2 regions of the Arthrobacter sp. Soc17.1.1.1 genome follow, and region 2 is predicted to be linked to the other one. Evidence: riboswitches for the same ligand, from Rfam matches in the RefSeq annotation. Region 2 holds a riboswitch; the other holds the start of a gene.
What was found. Region 2 has a riboswitch for S-adenosylmethionine ahead of V6S67_RS15160 (ABC transporter substrate-binding protein). Riboswitches for the same ligand answer to the same signal wherever they lie in the genome.
Positions count from the first base shown of each region.

Region 1: it holds a riboswitch for S-adenosylmethionine, as region 2 does, so the genes downstream of both, V6S67_RS09180 (ABC transporter substrate-binding protein) here and V6S67_RS15160 (ABC transporter substrate-binding protein) in region 2, are expected to answer to the same signal.

Region 1 is NZ_JBAJII010000001.1:1,993,400-2,001,220, forward strand. It holds gene V6S67_RS09160 (universal stress protein) at 1-197, shown strand, start outside; gene V6S67_RS09165 (CYTH and CHAD domain-containing protein) at 219-1,733, opposite strand; gene V6S67_RS09170 (hypothetical protein) at 1,951-2,154, shown strand; gene V6S67_RS09175 (VOC family protein) at 2,218-2,646, shown strand; SAM riboswitch class IV at 2,748-2,875, shown strand; gene V6S67_RS09180 (ABC transporter substrate-binding protein) at 3,090-4,682, shown strand; gene V6S67_RS09185 (ABC transporter permease) at 4,683-5,615, shown strand; gene V6S67_RS09190 (ABC transporter permease) at 5,612-6,523, shown strand; gene V6S67_RS09195 (ABC transporter ATP-binding protein) at 6,520-7,821, shown strand, end outside.
Region 2 is NZ_JBAJII010000001.1:3,285,127-3,292,947, forward strand. It holds gene V6S67_RS15140 (sugar ABC transporter ATP-binding protein) at 1-1,497, shown strand, start outside; gene V6S67_RS15145 (ABC transporter permease) at 1,494-2,525, shown strand; gene yjfF (galactofuranose ABC transporter, permease protein YjfF) at 2,525-3,538, shown strand; gene V6S67_RS15155 (aminodeoxychorismate lyase) at 3,569-4,447, shown strand; SAM riboswitch class IV at 4,555-4,672, shown strand; gene V6S67_RS15160 (ABC transporter substrate-binding protein) at 4,838-5,755, shown strand; gene V6S67_RS15165 (amino acid ABC transporter permease) at 5,766-6,530, shown strand; gene V6S67_RS15170 (amino acid ABC transporter ATP-binding protein) at 6,527-7,264, shown strand; gene V6S67_RS15175 (energy-coupling factor transporter transmembrane component T family protein) at 7,405-7,821, opposite strand, start outside.

The DNA of each region.
Region 1 (7,821 bases), 1.3 Mb from region 2:
GGCTCGAGAAGGCGGTGGTGTTCGGGCACCCCGTGAAGACCCTCGTGCGGGTCTCCCATGACGCCGCCCTCCTCGTCATCGGCGGGCGTGGCCACGGCACGTTCCGGGGTCTGCTGCTCGGATCCGTCAGCAGCGCCTGCGTGGCGCACGCGCACTGCCCGGTCCTCGTCGTCCGGAGGGCGTCCGACCCGTCGTAGCCGGCCCGGGTCCTCGCACGACTACTTCTTTCGCAGTGGTGAGGGGATGTACTTCCATTCATGGCGGAATCGGGCTTCGGCGTCGAGGGCTGCCGCCTGCTCCAGGGCGTGCAGCCGGCCGTAGGTGAAGCCGTTCTCACCCTCCTGGAACGCTTTGCCGCCGATCCGCCGCAGCAGGTCCCGGGTCACCATGCTGTCCTGGTGCTCGCCGAGCACTTTCTGCAGGGCCTGCGCCGCCTCCGCGATGCGGGCGATCTTCTTGCGGCCGACCGGTGAGGCTGCCTCCGCCGCGTACCGCAGCCGCTTGGCGTCCTTCCGAGCCTCGTGCAGCGCAGGATGGTCGCCGACCCCCGCGCGGTGGTTCCTCGCGTCACGGACCGCCCTGCGCAGGCGCTTGAGGTCCCGGTTGATCAGGCCCGGGATCACCTGAGCGGCGGGGTCTGCTGCGCGGGGCGTCAGCGCGGGCGCAGCGACGAGGGCGTCGAGTGCGTCCAGGAGGCGGAAGTACCGTTCGCCGTCGAGCGTCTTGACGACCCGGGTGTGGAATCTCCGGTAGTCCCCTCCGAGTTCGATCTCGAGCCTGCGCTGCACCGGGCCGAGCAGCAGTTCGGGTGGTTCGTCGGCGAGCATCTGCTCGAGCCGTGCACGCATCACCTGCGCGTCCCGCGCCGCGCCGAGCACCCCGGCGAGCCACCTGAGGTCTTCCCGGAGGCGCCCTACGCCCTCGACGTCGTCGAGCAGGGCCCGGTAGGTCGCGAGGACCGACCTGATGCGCCGGGTGGCGACCCTCATCCTGTGGATGGCATCGGAGCCGTCGATCCGCACCTGCGGGTCCTGCTGCTTCAGCGCGGCCACCTGCTCGCGCAGGTAGGCGATGAGGACATCGCCTGCCGGGCCCTCCGGCGAGGGCTCCGTTACCGTCACCGCGTCCGTGGTGACGCCGGTAGCGAGTGCACGCTCGAGTTTGGATCGGTGAGCGGCGGCACGGACGCCCGCGGCGGCGACGAGTCCCGTCGCCGCGTCCAGCATGTCCCTGGAGCCCCCGACCAGCTCGATCTCCCATTCCCGCCAGCGCAGGCTGGACGGCTCGGGCAGGAGCGCCTCCGCCTGCACGCGGTCGTCCATGAACTCGGCGAGGACCCCGTCCTCACCCCGCAGGCGCCGCACGACGCGCCGCGTGTCCAGCCGGGCGACCGGTACCAGCACGCGGTCCCTCGTGTGAACCCGGATCAGTTTCAGGAGCGGCTTCGGCACCACCGAGGTCCTGCCCAGCGGCGCGTGGTGTTCGTGGCGCTCGTCGGGACCGGCCGGCAGCTTCAGGTGCCATCCGGCGTCCTCGCCGCCGGTCCGGCGCCGCAGCGTGATCCGGTGTGACGCCAGCCTCAGGTCCTCCGTGTCGAAGTACTCGGCCTCGAGGTGGAACTCGACCGGCGCATCCACGCTTCCCACCCCGGGGACGTCCTCGAGTACGGGGAGCGGGGTGTCGTCCCCGACGTCGAACGTCCGCTCGATCTCCACAACAGGCTCAGCGCGCATAGGGCACTGTATACCTCGCCCGGGCGGCCGTCAGCAGGTTTCGACGGCCGGCCCCCCGTCCGCCGAACGGTGGGGCCGAAAGACCCTAGAGGGATGCTCCGATCCGGTGCACACTTGCGGAACTCGAGGGCCGACACGAGCCCGGGGTCGACGAAGGCGCGCGTCGACCACCACCGTCGGACCATTCGTCGCGCCCTTCCCAGCGAAGGACATCGCCATGACCACAGAACAGTCGGAGGCCCGGCCCGAGAGTCTGCCTCCCACCGCCCCTTCCTCGGCGGAACGCATCCAGCGCGGCGCACCCACGCTGTCCGAGTCCGACCTCAAACGCCAGTGCGAGCGTCGCCGTGAAGCGGAGCGGAAGCTCGCCCTCCACATCCAGCTGTACCGCGAGACGCACCCGCTCCCTCTGAGTCACTGATCCCTGTCCCCCGGCAGAACCGTTCACGGTTCCGCCGGGGGACGGGACCGGTAGGCTCCCTCCATGGACGCCCGCCTCCACTTCGTCACCGTCGCCGCGCAGGACCTCGACGCTGCGCGGTCCTTCTACAGCCGGGGCCTCGGGTGGACGCCGACGCTCGACGTCCCCGACGAGGTGATCTTCTACCAGGTGGCCCCGGGAGTGCTCCTCGGGCTGTTCCTCGCCGGCAAGTTCGCCCAGGACCTCGGGCTCGATGCCGCACCGGTGCCGTCGGGCATCGTGCTGTCCCACAACGTCGACGGCCCCGAGGAGGTCCGCGCCGTCGTCGCTGCGATGACGCGCGCAGGCGGCACCGCTGTCCAGGAGCCGCAGGAGAGCGCCTTCGGCGGCATCTTCCGCGGGCTCGTGCGCGACCCGAACGGGATCGTGTGGGAGATCGCCCATAATCCCGGGTGGCAGATCCTCGACGACGGCACGGTCACCCTGCGCTGAATTGCGCCCCGCGACATTCCGTCCTGCCCTCGGCAATTCGCGCCGTGTCATATTTCTTTTTATTGGTCGACACCCCGGATATCTGCCTATAGTTGTTCCAGCTTCAAGAGACGCGGTCGTAAAGCTCCGACTGGACCGCGCGCCAACCCCATGTTCCTGGGTGGTTCGGATGACGAAGCGGCCTTCTCCTCGGCACACAGTGCTGGTCCGGTGCGGGCAAGAGCACTCCGAAAGGCACTCATCGTGAGCTGTACCGCCCTCCCCTAGCAGGATCCAGGCGCCCTCGGCGCGCCTTCTCCTTTCACTCGCCCTTCAATTCCCTTCCGGTCGCACTATGCTCTGCGCTGCGCCGGAACGCCTCTTGAGGAATTCCCATGAATGCATCCGTAATTCGCCCTGCCCGAAATCGAAACCGCTCCGGACACGCCACCGCCCTTTCTGCGGTGGGTCTCCTCGCACTCCTGGCCGGCTGCGCCGGGCCGGCGGGCTCGTCCTCCGTCGCCGCTGGCGAGCCGATCCCCGGCGGCGTGCTGGACGTGTCCATCTCGGCCGAGCCGGGCTGCCTCGACGGCCACGGAATCTCTGCCACGCAGCAGCAGTTCCTCGGCCGCCTGATCTACGACAACGTGGTGACCCTGGACGAGAACGGGGACATCGCGCCGTATCTCGCCGAGTCCTGGGACGTCTCGGAGGACGGCAGGACCTACACGTTCCACCTCAAGCAGGGAGTCACCTTCAGTGACGGCTCGCCCTGGAACGCGGAGGTCCTCGGGCAGAACTTCGAGCACATGAGGGACCCCGCCACGAAGTCGCCCCTCGCCGCCGCGTACATCGCCCCGTACGTCGACGGCACGGTGATCGACGAATACACCTTCGAGGCCCACCTCGCCTACCCCTACACCCCCTTCCTCTACACCCTCGCCCAGTCCTGGCTCGGCATGAACTCCGGCAAGGCCATCACCGAGTCACCGGAGACGCTGTGCCAGAAGCCGATCGGCACGGGGCCCTTCACCGTCGCCGACTACCGCCCGGGCCAGAGCATCAGCTACACGAAGCGGGAGGGCTACGACTGGGCACCCGAGTGGCTGGACGGTGACGGTGCCGCGTACCTCGACGGCGTCGAGGTCACCCTCGTCAGCGAACCCGTCATCCGCCACCAGTCCCTCGTCTCGGGCCAGTACGACCTGACGGAGAACCTCGCGCCGCAGAACGCCTCGGCCGTGCAGGCCGACCCGGACTTCACGTACGAGAACCTCGCCCGGACCGGCAACCCGTACGTCCTCAACTTCAACCTGAACCGCGCACCGTTCGACGACCTCGCGGTCCGGCAGGCGTTCGCCGCCGCCGTGGACACGAAGGCCGTCACGGAGAGCCTCGGCTTCGGCACCTACACGCCGATCGACGGCTTCCTGTCCAAGGAGAGCAGGTACTACGACCCGACGGTCGAGGGCGTCCTCACCCACGACCCCGAGCGGGCGAACCAGCTGCTCGACGACGCCGGGTGGACGGGGCGTGACGGCGAGGGCTTCCGCACGAAGGACGGGAAGCGGCTGACGGTCGAGGTCCCCACGGTGGAGAGTTCCACGCCGAGCCCGCTGCTCGTGCAGCTGCAGGGAGAGGCCCGCAAGGTCGGCTTCGACCTCCGGATCATCCAGCTCCCCCAGGCGCAGCTGACCGAACTCCGCTACGCCGGCGACTACGACGCCCTCGCCGGCGTCTGGCACACCAACACCACCGACGTCCTGTTCATCCGCTACCACTCCTCCGAGATCACCGGAGAGCGGATCGGCCAGAACTCGTCCTACGTCAACGACCCCGAGCTCGACGCCCTGCTCTCCACGGCCCGCGAGGCCGACGACGGGCCCGTGGCCGAGGAGGCGTACTCGAAGGCGCAGCACCGGCTGCTCGAGATCGTGCCCGGCGTGCCGCTCTACGAGAACCCGAGCCAGTTCGCGTACGCGAACACCCTGCACGACGTCGCCGTGGACACCTCCCACCCCGTGCCCGTGCTCACCTACGCCTGGAAGGCCGAGTAGGTGACGGTTCTCCGCCGCGTCCTCACGCGACTCGCGATCGGCATCGGCGTCCTCTGGGGAGCCGCGACGCTGACCTTCCTCGCCGTCTACCTGATCCCCGGCGACACCGCGCTGCTGATCCTCGGCGGGCCCGACGCGCGGCCCACCGCGGAGACACTGGCGCAGGTCCGCGCCGACTACCTCCTCGACCAGCCCTTCCTCGTGCAGTACGGCAGCTACCTCGGGAACCTGCTGCAGGGCGACCTCGGGCAGTCCTATCGGCTGCGCCTGCCCGTCTCGGAGGCCATCGGGCAGCAGATCGGCGCGACGGCGGCACTCGCGGCGGCCGCCGTCGCCGTCGCGCTGCCCCTCACGTTCGTCGTGGCGATCCTGTCCGCGCAGCGCGCCCCCTGGATCCGGTCGATCGTCTCCGGCGTCGAGGTGGTCTTCGCCGCCACGCCGACGTTCATCATCGGGTTCGCGCTGCTCATCGTCTTCTCCTTCACGCTGCGCTGGTTCCCTATCGGCGGGAATCAGGGGCCGGCCGCGCTGATCCTCCCGGCCCTCACCCTCGCCCTGGCGGTCTTCGGGACCCTCTCCCAGGTGCTGCGGAACGAACTCGAGGACGTCCTGGAGCAGCCGTTCATCCTGACAGCCCGCTCCCGCGGCATGCGCGACCTCCCGGTCAGGATCCGGCACGCACTCCGGCACGCGGCCATCCCGGTCATGACCATGTCCGGTTTCGTCGTGGCCGCGCTGCTCGGCGGGTCCGTGGTCGTCGAGACCCTCTTCAGCCGGCAGGGCATCGGGTCCCTGACCCTGGCCTCGGTCTACAACAAGGACCTGCCGGTCATCCTCGGGATCGTGCTCCTCTCGGCCGCGGTCTACGTCGTGGTGAACCTCGTGATCGACCTCCTCTACACGCTCATCGACCCGAAAGTGGTGACCGCATGAGCATCGCCTCACGCACCATCCCGCCCGCCGTCGCCCCGCAGGCCGCGCTCCCCGTCCGGGAGCCGGCACGGGCCGGGACGCCCAGGCAACGTCGGCGCCGGTGGCGCGTCCGCCCCGGGATCCTGCTGGCCTCCGCGTTCCTCCTGTGGCTCGCGGCGGCGGTCCTGACCCCGGGCCTGCTCGCTCCCGCCGACCCGTACGCCGTTGACCCCGCCAGGAGCTTCGAGGCGCCCGGCGCCGGCGCCTGGTTCGGCACGGACGACTCCGGCGCGGACAACTACACGCGGATCGTGCACGGCGCCGCCACCTCGCTGTACATCGGGGTCGGCGCGACGGCGATCGGTGTGGTCGGCGGGACCGCCATCGGCCTCCTCGCCGGGCTCAACGGGCGGCTCGTGGAGGCCTCGGTGATGCGCTTCCTCGACGTCACCCTCGCCATCCCCGAGATCCTGCTCGCACTGGTGGTCATCGGCATCATCGGCGGCGGCACGGAGAACGCGATCCTCGCGATCGGTGCCGGCAGCATCGCCTACTACGCCCGGATCACCCGGGCGCAGACGCACCTCGTCCGGCGGTCGGGCTTCGTCGAGGCCGCCCGTACCCTGGGCCTGCCCGCCTGGCGGATCCTCCTGACGCACACCGTGCCGAACGTCATCAAGCCCGTCCTCGTCCTCGCGACCATCGGCGTCGGCTCGGCGATCGGTGCCGGGGCGTCGCTGAGCTTCCTCGGGCTCGGCACCCCTCCGCCCGCCCCCGAATGGGGCGCGATGCTCTCGGCCGGCCGCAACTTCATCTCGAACGCACCCTGGATGATCACGTTCCCCGCCGCGTTCCTCGTCGCCACCGTGCTGTCCATCACCGTGATCGGCCGCGAGCTCCGTCGCCGCGCCGAAGGAAGGCTCGCATGAGCTCCACCACCCTGACCGCCACCACCGCCACACGGGTGCCGCAGGCGCCCGTCGTCGAACTCGAGGGGCTCTCCGTCGGATTCGGCCGCGGCGCCCACCGCCGGGAGGTCATCCACGACCTCAGCCTGTCCGTCCGCCCGGGTGAATGCCTCGCCCTGGTGGGTGAATCGGGCTCCGGCAAGTCCGTCACCGCGAGGACCCTCGTCGGTCTCACCGGGCCCGGCGCCCATATCCGGTCCCGCGCCCAGCGCTTCAACGGCCAGGACGCCTCCGCGTGGGGCGAACGCCAGTGGTCCCGCGTCCGCGGCCGGGAGGCCGGCTTCATCCTGCAGGACGCGCTCTCCTCCCTCGACTCGCTGCGCACGGTCGGTGACGAGGTGGGCGAGGTCCTCCGCCTCCACGGCGACCTCGATCGGGCCGCCCGGCGTGCGCGCGTCGTCGAACTCCTCGCCTCCGTGGGTGTACCCGATCCCGAGGTGCGGGCCGGGCAGTACCCGCACCAGCTCTCGGGCGGGCTCCGTCAGCGCGCCCTGATCGCCTCGGCGATCGCCGCGGACCCGGGATTCCTCATCGCGGACGAGCCGACGACAGCACTGGATGCGACCATCGCGGCACAGGTCCTCCGCCTGCTCGGCGGCCTCAAGGGAGGCAGCACGGCGATGCTCGTGGTCAGCCACGACCTCGCCGTCGTCGCGGACCTCGCCGACCGCGTCGCCGTGATGCGCGACGGCGAGATCGTGGAGGAGGGCCCCGTCGAGTCCGTCCTGCAGGACCCCCGGCACCCCTACACCCAGGGACTCCTGGCGGCCATCCCCTCCCGGTCGTCGCGCGGACGCCGGTTGACCGTACGGGACCGCGCCGAGTCAGACACCGCGCAGTCCGACATCGCGCCCGCCCCGTCCCGCGAGGTGACGGTCCCGGCGGCCGCCCTGGCGGTCGAGGGGCTCACCAAGACCTTCGCCGGTCCTGACGGCAGCCGCCGCACGGCGGTCGACGGCGTGTCCTTCACCCTGGCGAAGGGGACGACCCTCGGGATCGTCGGCGAGTCCGGCAGCGGCAAGAGCACCGTCGCGCGGATCGCACTGGGCGTCGACGCCCCGGACGCGGGCACCGTCCAGGTCCGGGGCCGCACGTGGGCGGAGCACCGCGCCGCACGCGACCTCGCGGCCCGACGCTCCGTGCAGATGATCTACCAGGACCCGCTGCAGTCGTTCGACCCGCGGAAGACCGTGCGGCAGGTCATCGGGCAGGCCGTCGCCGCCGCCGGCACGCCGCGGACCGCGCGGGCCGCGCGCGTG
Region 2 (7,821 bases):
ATGCAGGGCATCTCCATCGCCTTCCCGGGCGTGAAGGCGCTCGACGGCGTCGACTTCCGGCTGTTCCCGGGAGAGGTTCACGCCCTCCTCGGCGAGAACGGCGCCGGGAAGTCGACCCTCATCAAGGCGCTGACAGGCGTCTACCCGCTGGACAGCGGAACCATCACCGTCCTCGGGGCGCAGCAGAGCTTCGGCACCCCGGCGGAGGCACAGGCGGCCGGGATCAGCACGGTCTACCAGGAGGTGAACCTGTGCCCGAACCTCTCGGTCGAGGAGAACATCCTGCTGGGCCGCGAACCGCGCCGGCGCGGGGGCATCCACTGGCGGAACGTCCGGCGGAGGGCGCAGGAGGTCCTCGGGCAACTGCAGCTGGGCCACATCGACCCCCGATCCATCCTGTCCTCGCACTCCATCGCCGTCCAGCAGCTCGTCGCCATCGCGCGGGCCATGCAGGTGGACGCGCGGGTCCTCATCCTCGACGAACCCACCTCCAGCCTCGACGCGGACGAGGTCCAGCAGCTGTTCGCCGTCATCCGGACGCTCCGGGACCGGGGGGTGGCGATCCTGTTCGTCTCCCACTTCCTCGAGCAGGTCTACGAGGTCTCCGACCGCATGACCGTGCTCCGCAACGGCCGGCTCGTGGGTGAGTACCCGACCCGCGATCTGCCGCGCATGGGCCTGATCTCCAAGATGATCGGCAAGGAACTGGACGCCCTGACCGCCCTCGAGGAGGCCGAGAGCCGGCGCCACCCGGACCGCACGGAGCAGGTGCCGTTCCTGCAGGCGGAGGGCCTGGGCCGGAAGGGCTCCGTACGGGACGTCACGGTCACCGTCCACGCCGGGGAGATCCTCGGCCTCGCCGGGCTGCTCGGGTCCGGCCGCACCGAGACGGCGAGGCTGCTCTTCGGCGCCGACCGCGCGGACCAGGGACAGCTGACCATCAGCGGCACCCCCCGTACGCTGCGCACGCCGCGGTCCGCCATCGACCGCGGCATCGCCTTCTCCTCCGAGAACCGGAAGGAGGAGGGACTGATCGGGGACCTGTCGGTCCGCGACAACCTGATCCTCGCGATGCAGGCCGGCAAGGGCTGGTGGCGGCGCGTCCCCCGCGCCACCCAGGACGAGCTGGCCGAGCGGTTCATCAGGGCCCTCGACATCCGCCCGTCCAACCGGGACTCGCTCATCCGGGACCTCAGCGGCGGCAACCAGCAGAAGGTGCTGCTCGCCCGCTGGCTCATCACCGAGCCGAAGCTGCTCATCCTCGACGAGCCGACCCGGGGCATCGACATCGGCGCCAAGACGCAGATCCAGAAGCTCATCAGCAACCTCGCAGCCGACGGCATGTCCGTCATCTTCATCTCGGCCGAACTCGAGGAAGTACTGCGCCTCAGCGACCACATCGCCATCCTCAAGGACCGGCAGATGGTGGCCGACATTCCCAACGACGGAGTCACCATGGAAGACGTCATGACGGTCATCGCGGGAACGAACCCATGAGCGCGCTGCTGAAGCACCGCCTCACCTGGCCCGTCCTCGCGCTGGTCCTGCTGCTCCTGCTCAACCAGCTCTTCCGCGCGGACTTCCTCTCGGTCCGTGTCCAGGACGGCCACCTGTACGGGAGCCTGATCGACATCCTCCGCAACGGGGCCCCGACCATCCTGATCGCGCTCGGCATGACCCTCGTCATCGCCTCCCGCGGCATCGACCTCTCCGTGGGGGCGGTCGCGGCCATCGCCGGCGCCGTCTCCTGCATGTACATCTACAGCTCCCCCGATCCCACCTCCCTGCAGACCGCGGCCACCGGTGTGGCGATCGCCGTCGTCGCCGGGCTCCTCCTCGGGGCGTGGAACGGGTTCCTGGTCTCGGTCATCGGGATCCAGCCGATCATCGCCACGCTCGTCCTCATGACCGCCGGCCGGGGGCTCGCCCAGCTGGTCACCGACGGGCAGATCATCTCCGTCTCCAACGACTCCTACCAGGCGATCGGCGCCGGCTTCTTCCTGGGCCTGCCCATCTCGATCCTCATCGCGGCGGCCGCCTTCGGTGCCGCCGGGCTGCTCACGCGCCGCACGGCCCTCGGCACGCTCATCGAGGCCGTGGGCATCAACCCCGTGGCCAGCCGGCTCGCCGGCCTCGACGCCCGCACCATCACCTGGACCGTGTACATCTTCAGCGGACTGTGCGCGGCGGTCGCGGGCCTCATGATCAGCTCGAACGTCACCGCCGCCGACTCCAACAACGCCGGCCTCTACATCGAGATGGACGCCATCCTCGCCGTCGTGATCGGCGGCACCTCGCTGGCCGGTGGCCGCTACAGCCTCGTGGGCACGCTCGTCGGGGCGCTCATCATCCAGACCCTGACCACCACCGTCTACACGCTGGGCATCCCGCCCGAGGCGACCCTGGTGTTCAAGGCGCTCGTGGTGATCATCGTCTGCCTCCTGCAGTCCCCCAGGGCGCGCACCCTCTTCGGGCGACGCAGGCCCCCCGTCACCGCGCAGCCGCGGGTGGAGGTGGCCGCCTGATGTCCGTCCTCACCCGCACCTCCGCCCCGCTCGGCCGCTCCCGGATCGGCAGCCTGCAGAGCAAGGCACGGTACGCCCCCACGCTGGCGACCGTGGGCCTGTTCGTCGCGATGTTCGCCGTCGGCGCCGCCATGTACCCGGGGTTCCTGTCCGGGCAGGTCTTCCTGAACCTCCTCATCGACAACACCTTCCTGATCGTGCTCGCCGTCGGCATGACGTTCGTGATCCTCACCGGGGGCATCGACCTGTCGGTCGGCTCCGTCGTGGCGCTGTCCATGATGATCGCCGCCGCCCTCCTGCAGGCCGGCTGGAGCCCGGTCGCGGTGATCCTCCTCGTGCTCCTGACGGGGGCGACCTTCGGCCTCGCGATGGGCCTGGTCATCCAGGTCTTCGAGATCCAGCCGTTCATCGTGACCCTCGCCGGGCTGTTCCTGGCCCGCGGCCTCTGCTACGTCATCAGCGTCGACTCCATCACCGTGACCGACCCGTTCTTCACGTCCATGGCCCAGGCGAGGATCCCGCTGGCGGGGAAGCTGTTCGTCTCCCCCGGCGTCCTGATCGCCCTGCTCGTCGTCGCGGTCGCGTTCTACGTGCTGCACCAGACGCGCTTCGGCCGCACCGTGTACGCGATCGGCGGTGGGGAGTCCTCCGCGGTGCTCATGGGCCTCGCCGTCCCGCGCACCAAGGTGCTCGTGTACGGGATCAGCGGGGTGTGCTCCGCGATCGCCGGGATCCTGTTCTCGTTCTACAGCCTCTCCGGGTACAGCCTGGCCGCCACGGGGCTGGAGCTCGACGCGATCGCCGCGGTGGTGGTCGGCGGCACGCTGCTGACCGGCGGGTACGGGTACGTGCTCGGTTCCCTCGCGGGGGTGCTCGTCCTCGGTATCGTCCAGACGTTCATCTCCTACGAGGGCACGCTGAGCTCCTGGTGGACGCGCATCGTGATCGGCGCCCTGCTCCTCGCCTTCATCCTGCTGCAGAAGCTGTTCACCCGGAAGGTCGGACTCACCTGACGCGGCGGGCCCCCCGCTAGGCTGGGGCCCATGACGGTTCTCGTGTTCCTCGACCCCGACCACGACCACGGCAGGATCGCGGACGCCTCGCAGCCGCAGCTGATGATCTCCGATCTCGGCGCCACCCGCGGCGACGGCGTGTTCGAATCGATGCTCGCCGTCGACGGGACGCCCCGCAAGGAGCAGGCGCACCTGGCGCGGCTCGCGTCGTCGGCCGCGGCCCTCGACCTGGCCGTGCCGGGCGCCGACGCCTGGAGCCGCGCCATCCGCACCGCCCTCGGCGAGTTCGCGGGCGCCGAGCCGGGCCGGAGCAGCGCCGTCGTGAAGCTCGTGGCCACCCGGGGCGTGGAGGGCGCGGGACGGCCCACGGCGTGGGTGCAGGTGGCGCCCGTCCCCGCGGCCACTCTGGCGCAGCGCGAGGCCGGCCTGAGGGTCCTGTTCCTCGAGCGCGGGTACGACAGCACCGTGGCGCAGCGCGCGCCGTGGCTGCTCATGGGCGCCAAGACGCTGTCCTACGCCGTCAACATGGCCGCGATCCGCCACGCGAAGGCGTCCGGCGCCGACGACGTCATCTTCACCTCCTCCGACGGCAAGGTCCTCGAGGGGCCCACGTCCACCGTGCTGCTCGCCACCGTGCGCGACGGGCGGAAGACGCTCGTCACGCCGCAGCTCGAGAGTGGCATCCTGGCCGGCACCTCGCAGGCCGCGCTGTTCGCCGCGGCGAAGGAGGAGGGGTGGGACCTCGGGTACGGGCCGCTCGAACCGCACCACCTCCTCGACGCCGATGCCGTGTGGCTCATCTCGAGCATCCGGCTCCTCGCGCCGGTCCTCTCACTCGACGGGCAGGAGATCCGCACCTCCCCGGCCCTGACCGCGGAACTGACCGCTCTCGTGGACCGGTTCGTGTGAAGTCGGCCACACCCCGCGCCTGGACCCCCGGATTCCCGCGTCAAGCGGCGCAATATCCGTGATCCCGTTTTGACCGGACACTCCGTGCTGCCCTAGCGTTTTGCTCAAATCAAGAGTTCCAGCCATCGGCCCTGGCCGGCTGGACAGCAACCCTCTCCCGTAGTGGGGTGCTCCAGGTGAAGATTCGGCCGCCGGGTCCAGTCCCCCGGTTGGCAAGTACGGCGTCGTGCGGTCCTTCCCCGGTGTTCCGTCCGGTCCGGCCGCCACAGCGCGCACAGCCCAGAACAGCGAGCGTGTCACCCAGCAGCCAGCAGTCCTCCCGCCGGCCTCCGGCGTCCCAGCACCCCACCCAGCGCACCCGTTCCCGGGCCCGCCACCACGAAGGACACCATGAACCTCTCCCGTAAGGTCCTCACGGCACTGACCGTGCCCCTGCTCGCCCTGACGGTCTCCTGCGGCAGCTCCAGCAGCAGCGAACCCACCGAGACCACCGACGCCCTGGCCGGCAGCGACCAGCAGTCGCTGGACCAGTACACCACCGAGACCACCACCCCGGTCGAGGAGATCGATCCGGCGAACCTCGGCCTCATCACGGACGGGACGCTGCGCGTCGGCACCCTCTCCGACGCCCCGCCGAACATCTTCATCGAGAACGGTGTCTTCACCGGCTACGACAACGAACTGCTCCGCGCCATCGGCGACAAGCTCGGCCTCGAGGTCGAGTTCGCGTCCACCGACTTCTCCGCGCTCCTCGCGCAGGTGCAGAACAAGCAGTTCGACGTCGGCTCCTCCTCGATCTCCACCACGGCGGCACGCCGCGAGAACGTCGGCTTCACCAACGGGTACGACTTCGGCTACATGGCCGTCGTCACGAAGAACGGCTCCTCGGTCACCGGGTTCGACTCCCTGTCCGAGGGCACGCGCATCGGCGTGGTCCAGGGCACCGTCCAGGACGACTACGTCACCAACACCCTCGGCCTCGAGCCCGTCCGGTTCGCGGACTACAACACCGTCTACGCCAACGTGAAGAACGGCCAGGTGGACGCCTGGGTGGCACCGTCGCAGCAGGCCACGGGCCAGGTGAAGGAGGGCGACGACACCACGATCGCCGAGACCATCATCAACACCGAGAACTTCACGGCCTACGCCGTGAACAGCGAGAACCAGCCGCTCATCGACGCCCTCAACGCCGGCCTCGACGCCGTGATCGCCGACGGCACGTGGACCGAACTCACCAAGGAGTGGTACCCGGACCGCGAGATGCCCACCGACTGGAAGCCCGGCAGCAAAGCCGTGGAAGTAAAGTAGCGGTCCCTGCATGAATGCCTTTGAACAGCTCGCGCAGACCTTCTTCGACTGGGGGGCGATGGCCGCCGTCCTGCCGGAGCTCCTCACGGTGGGTCTGCGGAACACCCTGATCCTGGCCCTGGCCTCCGGCATCATCGGGACGATCCTCGGCATGGTCCTCGCGATCATGGGGATCTCCCGCAACCGGCTGCTGCGGTGGGTGGCCCGCATCTACACGGACATCTTCCGCGGCGTGCCCGCCGTCGTGATCATCCTGCTCATCGGCATCGGGCTCAGCCCGATCTACCGCCAGCTCACCGGCAGCACGAGCCCGTTCCCGATGGGGATCCTCGCGCTCTCGCTCATGGCGGCGGCCTACATCGGCGAGATCTTCCGCTCCGGCATCCAGAGCGTGGAGAAGGGGCAGCTGGAGGCCTCGCGCGCGCTGGGCTTCAGCTACCGCTCGTCGATGCAGCTCGTGGTGGTCCCCCAGGGCGTGCGGCGCGTGCTGCCCGCCCTGGTGAACCAGTTCATCGCGCTCATCAAGGAGTCCTCGCTGGTGTACTTCCTGGGACTGCTCTCGAGCGAGCGCGAGCTGTTCAGGATCGGCAACGACGCGGCGAGCACCACCGGCAACCTGTCACCGCTCATCGCGTCCGCGGTCCTGTACCTGTGCCTCACCATCCCGCTGACGCACCTGGTCAACTACATCGACAACCGGCTCCGCGTGGGCAAGAAGCAGAAGCCCGAGCCGGACGAACTGGCCGCGAAGATCGGTGAAGGAGCCAAGGCGTGAAGATCCAGGAATCCGGCACCCTGACAGGGCGGGACCTGCACCTGTCCTTCGGGTCCAACCACGTGCTGCGCGGCATCGACCTGCACGTGGACCAGGGCACGACGGCGTCCGTCATCGGCCCGTCCGGCTCCGGGAAGTCCACCCTGCTGCGGGTCCTGAACCGGCTGATCGAACCCGACCAGGGCGACATCCTCCTGGACGGCCGGTCGGTGCTCAAGGACAACCCGGACGAGCTGCGCCGGCGCATCGGCATGGTGTTCCAGCAGTTCAACCTCTTCCCGCACAAGACGGTGCTGGACAACGTCTCGCTGGCCCTCCGGAAGCTCCGGAGGATGTCCGCCGACGAGGCCCGGGACAAGGCCCTCGCGCAACTGGACCTCGTGGGCCTGAAGCACAAGGCCGACGTCCGGCCCGGCAACCTCTCCGGCGGGCAGCAGCAGCGCGTCGCGATCGCCCGGGCGCTGGCCATGGACCCCGAGGTGATGTTCTTCGACGAGGCCACCTCGGCCCTGGACCCGGAACTCGTGAAGGGCGTCCTCGCGCTCATGGCGGATCTCGCGGCCGGCGGCATGACCATGGTGGTCGTCACCCACGAGATGGGTTTCTCGCGCAATGTCTCGGACACCGTGACGTTCATGGACGGCGGTGTGGTGGTCGAGACCGGAGCGCCGGCCGCGATCTTCGACGACCCGCAGACGCCGCGCCTGAGGTCGTTCCTCTCGGACGTCCTCTAGCACCTGCGTCGGTTCCACCACGGGGGTCCGCTTCGGCGGGCCCCCGTTCGCGTCTGCCGCGGATCGCGCCCGGGACACCGGGTGCTCCGCGAACCGCGGCCCGGGCCGCCCTGACCGCCCTGACCGCCCTGACCGCCCGGTCAGGACAGCAGGAAGCTCCACGTCCCGGCCAGCACGGCCGCCGTCACCGCGCCCGCGGCGATGAGCAGCCCGACGACGGCGACGACGGCGTCGAGGCCCGAGAAGGTGCTCGTCCGGGCCCAGGTGCGGGTCCCGCCGCCGAAGCCGCGCGCCTCCATCGCCGTCGCGAGCCGGGTGGCCCGTCGGATGGCCTGCACGATCAGTCCGAAGGACTGCCCCAGCAGGTTCCGGACGCGGGCGGGGAAGGACCCGTCCGAGCCGACACCGCGGGCGTGCCGCGCCAGGCCGAGGGTCTCCCACTGCTCCACGAGGAGGCCCACGAGCCGCAGCGCCGCCAGCCCGCCGAGCACGAAGCGGTGCGGCAGGTGCAGCTTCTGCGCGAGGGCGTCGGCGAGGTCCGTGGGGTCCGTGGTGAG